Regions from separate parts of the Paenibacillus sp. FSL R5-0766 genome, predicted to be linked through region 2. Evidence: predicted binding sites of a transcription regulator. Region 2 holds the regulator's gene; the other holds the start of a gene.
What was found. The regulator Rex, encoded in region 2, represses fermentation and respiration genes when NADH is low (regulators of the CRP and FNR family bind a similar motif). The targets are predictions, from matches to a motif close to TTGTGAAATATTTCACAA.
Positions count from the first base shown of each region.

Region 1: MKY66_RS27775 (formate/nitrite transporter family protein) is a predicted target of Rex. The motif match lies at 1,290-1,307, and genes of this name have one in related genera.

Region 1 covers NZ_CP150227.1:6,424,685-6,427,886, reverse strand. Annotated here, with positions in the region: gene MKY66_RS27780 (FAD-dependent oxidoreductase) at 1-1,125, shown strand, start outside; gene MKY66_RS27775 (formate/nitrite transporter family protein) at 1,416-2,267, shown strand; gene MKY66_RS27770 (molybdopterin oxidoreductase family protein) at 2,693-3,202, shown strand, end outside.
Region 2 covers NZ_CP150227.1:4,362,075-4,365,276, forward strand. Annotated here, with positions in the region: gene MKY66_RS18745 (DUF5590 domain-containing protein) at 1-102, opposite strand, end outside; gene MKY66_RS18750 (amidohydrolase) at 140-1,444, opposite strand; gene MKY66_RS18755 (redox-sensing transcriptional repressor Rex) at 1,431-2,084, opposite strand; gene dinG (ATP-dependent DNA helicase DinG) at 2,302-3,202, opposite strand, start outside.

The sequences.
Region 1 (3,202 bases), 2.1 Mb from region 2:
ACAGCAGTAGATGCCGAGGGTCATACCCTTCAGGCTAAAAACCTGCAAACCGGGGAAGAATTTGAAGATACGTTTGACAAACTGATCGTGACAACGGGTTCATGGCCTGTCGTTCCAAAGCTTGAAGGCATCGAGATGGATAACATTTTACTTTGCAAAAACTACAATCACTCCAACACGATTATTGAAAAAGCCAAAGATGCCAAACGTGTTACTGTTGTAGGTGCAGGATATATCGGCGTAGAGCTGGTGGAAGCTTTCCAAATGAATGGCAAGGAAGTTACCCTGATCGACAGTGTGGACCGTATTTTGAACAAATACCTGGACCCTGAATTCACAGATGCGATCGAAGATACGTTGACTGGACGCGGCATCAAGCTGGCTCTCGGTCAAACGGTACAGAAGTTTACTGGTGAAAATGGCAAAGTAACTAAGGTGATCACGTCCAAAGGAGAGTTTGAAACCGATCTGGTTATTCTGTGCATTGGTTTCCGTCCAAATACAGAGCTGCTCAAAGGCCAAGTGGATATGCTACCAAACGGCGCAATCATCGCGGATAAATATATGCAAACGAGTCAAAAAGACGTCTTCGCTGCGGGTGACAGCTGTGCTATTCATTACAACCCAACAGGCAAAGCAGCGTACATTCCATTGGCGACTAACGCCGTACGGATGGGTACACTCGTAGCCCGTAACCTGGTTCGTCCTACGACACCGTATATGGGTACACAAGGAACATCGGGTATCAAAATTTATGAGCAAAATATCGCGGGTACAGGGATGACGGAAATGTCTGCTGCTGACGAAGGTCTGATTGTGGAATCTGTCGTACTGGAAGACAGCTATCGTCCGGAGTTCATGCCAACGGCTGAGAAACTGTTGCTCAAAGTAGTATATGAGCAGGCTACTCGTCGGATCGTGGGAGCACAGGTGATGTCTCAGGTTGATCTGACCCAATCGATTAATACAATCTCGGTCTGCATCCAAAATAACATGACCGTAGATGAGCTGGCCTTCATCGACTTTTTCTTCCAGCCGCATTACAACAAACCATGGAACTTCCTGAACACGGCTGGTCTGCAAGCACTGCCTCCAATAGAAGTAAAAGCACCAGCAATGGTGTAAGGAAGCAGAATAGATGATTGAACAGAGAGCATGTTATATAGGAAAAAGAAGACTGGCGAGTATATCGTCAGTCTTTTTTGTGATTTTTTAGCTTCAAAAGGCCTTACTATACTCTTGCTGTCATAACTATTCCAAGACACTCTTAAGTATCTTTTTAAACAACATTGTGATAATTTGCACAAAGTTATGTTTAGGACCGAGATACAATTAGGATGTGGTATTCAACGCATAACTAATGAATTTCAGATGGTTTTATCCAATGATGAACAATGAAGGAGAGGATGAATGATATGGCAGCAAAAACACCTCTTGAGGTTGCACAATATACGGCGCAAACAGGAATGAAGAAGGCTCAATATCCGGTGTCTTCTGTACTGGTGCTTAGTTTTCTGGCAGGGGCTTTTATTGCGCTGGGTTTTCTATTGGATATTCGGGTAATTGCTTCTGCGCCAGCAGAGTGGGGGAGTCTGGTCAATCTGATTGGAGCAGCAGTGTTCCCGGTTGGATTAATCTTGGTACTCATAGGTGGTGGTGAGCTGCTGACAGGTAACATGATGGCAGTTCCACTTGCGACAATTGCACGAAAATTATCCGTGGGTAACATGTTGAAAAATCTAACCTTAGTGACGATTGGTAACTTTGTTGGAGCTTTGTTTGTCGCGTACGCGTTTGGACATGTGCTGGGTCTGACCGGAGAGGGTGTATATCTGGCGAAAGTGGTGGATATGGCTGGGCATAAGCTGCATGATGGCTTCCTGCAAGCTTTCATCTCTGGCATCGGCTGTAACTGGCTGGTGGCACTTGCCGTGTGGCTATCTTATGCATCCGATACGATGAGTGGCAAGGTACTGGGCATTTGGTTTCCAACGATGGCATTTGTGGCGATTGGATTCCAGCACGTTGTGGCCAATATGTTCCTCATCCCGGCGGCAATCTTTGAAGGACATTATTCGTGGGGTCAATATGTGATGAATTTCATTCCGGTATGGCTCGGGAATCTGACTGGTGGTGCTCTGTTTGTAGCTGCAGCCTATTGGGTGGTGTACCTGCGCCAAGCTGAGCCAAAAGTGAAACCGGAGGTAGCAACGTCGATCGAAGCTGTGGAGACGGAGGCTAGAGTGATGTTGAGCAAACAAGCATAGCGGGCATAGCGAGGTATGTATACACGTATATTAGAAGTGAAGACGATTCTGATCTTGCTCGGTTCATGGCGAATATGCTGTGACGGAGCAGGGCGGGATCTTTTTTTTGTATGGGGTTCTTGTTGGAGTTTAACGCAAAATAAATTCGCCATGACAAGGTTCGGGGGAACGAAACCTGTTCATGGCGAATTTCGGGAGTGGTCCATGATATGGCATGAGGAGGAAGTGGGGAAACACTAGCCTAATGCCTTATTTTTAATTTACCCCTGAATTCTGAAATTGAATCAAACTCAAAAACATTTTTTTGAAAATAATTTAAAGCCGCTATAGCGGTGAATATGAAGCAAAAACATACTGTTCTCTTTACGCGATAACCTCGAAGAAGATATGATATAGGGATAGCTTTTAAAGAGGGGAGCCTTACGATGATCGATCAGGAGAATGGTATATTTGCGGCGGTGTGCCCGCTCGACTGTCCGGACACTTGTGGTCTGTTATTACATAAAGAGAACGGCAAAATTGTGAAGGTGGCAGGTAATCCGGATCATCCGATCACCAAGGGTGCCATCTGTAATAAAGTCAGAAATATGACCGAGCGGGTGTATCACCCCGAGCGTCTAAAATATCCGATGAAACGTGTAGGAGCCAAAGGTGAAGGCAAGTTCGAACGAATCAGTTGGGATGAAGCGATTTACGAGATTACGACCAAATTCACAGCATTGTCCGAGACTTACGGACCGGAGAGCATCCTGCCCTACAGCTTCTACGGCAACATGGGCATTCTCGGCGTAGACGGGATGGATCGGCGTTTCTTCAATGCGCTAGGTGCGAGTATGCTGGAGCAGACCATCTGTAATGCAGCCGGAAATACCGGCTGGAAATATACGATGGGCGCCAACCATGGAACGGTGCCGGAAGATACGGAGCATGCGGAT
Region 2 (3,202 bases):
GCGCTGGTCCTGCGTGACATAGACGTAATAACGCTGAAGTCCAAACAGAATCAGAACCAGTGCAAGCAGCGAAATCCATATCCACTTCTTTTTTTTCTTCAAAAGCCGAACTTCCTTTCCCTATGATGCTGTCCTGCAATTAACGAGCAAGCAGACCATCAAATGCCAATTGAGACTCACGCAAAATGCGTTCTTCATCCAGCGTCAGACATTCGCCATGTTTCACCACTTGTTTTCCATCCACCCATACGTGCTCAACATCTTTGGCAGAAGCCGAGTAGATCGTATGTGAGATCAGGTCTGTATGTGGATAGAAATGTGCCTGTTCAATATCAAGGGCGATAAAGTCAGCCTTCATGCCGACCTGAAGCGCTCCGGTATTGTTCAAGAAGATGGATTTGGCACCATATGACGTTCCGAGTAGTAACGCTTCGCCTGCTGGTACTGCTGTCGGGTCACCAGATACACCTTTGTGGATCAATGCAGCCAGTCTCATTTCCTCGAACATATCCAGGTTGTTGTTACTTGCTGGTCCGTCTGTTCCGAGTGACACGGTAACTCCTGCTTTCAGCAATGCAGGTACCCGCGCAACACCGGAAGCGAGTTTCAGGTTACTTCCCGGGTTATGGGATACAGCCACATCATGACGGGCCAAAATTTCAATCTCTTCGTCATTAAGATGCACCGCATGTGCAACCAGAGATGGACGGGAGAAAAATCCCAGTTTCTCGAGATGTGCCACAGGACGCAGTCCATAATCAGCCACGTTCTGCTCCACTTCACGAAGCGTTTCAGACATATGTGTATGAAGAGGAAGGTTTAGGTCATTCGCGACCTGTACAAGCTTCTCTATGTAGTCAGGAGGGCATGTATATGGGGCGTGTGGCGAGATTACGGTTGTAATGCGACCATCTGCCTGTCCATTCCACTCACGTGCAAACGCTGCCGACTCCTCCAGCTTCCGCAATTGCTCTTCTTCCGAGCACAGCCCGATTACACCACGTGCCAGTGCTGCTCTAACGCCGGATTGCTCCACAACTTTGGCCACTTGATCCATGTGATCATACATGTCCAGGAAAGCTGTAGTTCCGCCTTTCAACATTTCAAGCACAGATAGCGAAGTTCCCCAATATACGTCTTGTGAAGTCATTTTTGCTTCCATCGGCCACATTTTTTCCTGCAACCATACTTGCAACGCAAGATCGTCTCCGTGCCCTCTGAGCAACGACATTGCTGCATGACCATGCGTATTGATCAGACCCGGCAGGAAGAACAATCCTTTTCCATCCACTTTGGTACAATTTTTGTCTTCATCCGGCAATGTCTCACCAATATGCACAATCTTGTCATTCTCAACAACCATGTATCCGTGAACCACGTTCCATGTTGTGCCTTCATTAACGGCAAATTTGCCGTTGTGGATTACCCATCTATTTGTTGTCATCTTCCTCGTCGTCCTTTCCAGTCTCCAAGTAATAGGCCAAACTAAGCAGATCCGTTGTAAAGTCAGCATGGTGAATGCGGATATGCGGCGGTGTTTTTAGAATGGTTGGTGCAAAATTAAGGATCGCTTCGATTCCAGATTCAATAAGCTGATCGGCTACATTTTGGGCTTCCGTATCCGGAACAGTGATAATTCCAATGCGGATGTTATCCGTTTTAACCGCTTCCGTCAATTCATCCATTGGTTTTACCGTCAAACTGTTGATTTGACTACCAATCTTCGGTCCATATGCATCAAATACAGCAACAATCTTCATGTTGTCTTTCAGATATGCGTTGTAGTTGGACAAGGCTTGACCTAGATTACCCGCGCCTACCAGAGCTACATTAATTTGCTGATCAATCTTGAGAATGTGACGAATTTTCTCGATCAAATAGGATACATCATACCCGATCCCTTTACGACCAAAATCACCGAAGTAAGCCAGGTCTTTACGAATTTGCGCCGGATTCAGATCCAGCCTCTGTCCAAGCTCTTGAGAAGAAACAGTAGCCACCTCACGCTGATGCAACTCGTTCAAATAACGCAAGTATACAGGCAGACGTCGTACCACCGCTTCCGAAATTTTATCCGATTTCATTCTTGCTCCCCCTTACCAAGGCCACGATAAAATAATAAATGAAAAGATGAGCATTCTGTATAAACTCAAAGATAAACGTGACATTTTATACAGAATGCTCCTTGTAATTTAGGTTATAAGTTCTTGCGTGCAACTACTTAAATCGGATCTGGGAATATCTAATAAAGTTTAACTCCAAACAATAGTGTCATGCAATGATATAACGAACAAAAAACCATTATTTTTGTTCATTAGCAGGTTTTTCCAACCACTCGGTAATTCGTGGAACCATCTGCTCCGTGAGCATATGCTCCATTTTGGGACCAGGTAATGAATATAAAAAGAATTTACCATAATACGCTTCAATCACCCGTGTATCATATACAATCACAATGCCTCTATCCTTTGCTGTACGCACCAATCGGCCAAATCCCTGTTTGAAACGAATGACCGCTTGTGGCACGGACAGTTTCATGAACGGATTTTTCTTCTGTTCCTGAAGCAACTCACTCTTGGCTTCCACCAACGGATGATTCGGTGGCTGGAACGGCAGTCGCACAATAGCGAGACAGGTTAGCGCCTCTCCCGGGATATCTACACCCTCCCAGAAGCTGCTTGTGCCCAGAAGTACCGTAGCTTTGGCATCTTGGAACCTGCGAGTCAATTTGGAACGACTTCCACTGTCAACGCCTTGACCAAGCAACGAGATGTCGTTGCCAGACAGTGCCTCCTTCAGCGGATCATAGACCTGTCGCAACATCTTGTATGAAGTAAACAGAACCATCATGCGTCCACGCGTAGCAATTGCCGTCTCTGCAAGTGATTGCACCAGCATATTAACAAAGTGCGCATCACCCACACTTCCCTTCACACTCGGGAAATCACGCGGAATCACCAGAAGTGCCTGATCGCGATAGTTGAAAGGTGACGGCAGCATCGACGTTAACAGCCGATTATTCTCAGAGGCTTCCTGTAAGCCAAGCTGCTCAATCATGAACTGGAATGACTTATCTACCGAGAGCGTAGCCGATGTAAGCACAACACTTTTCTTTTTGTCAAAAAATAAATCCTTAAGTTGGGCACTGACATCTACAGGTACGGCATACAGCTGAAGAGATTTACTGCGGAACTGACCGCTG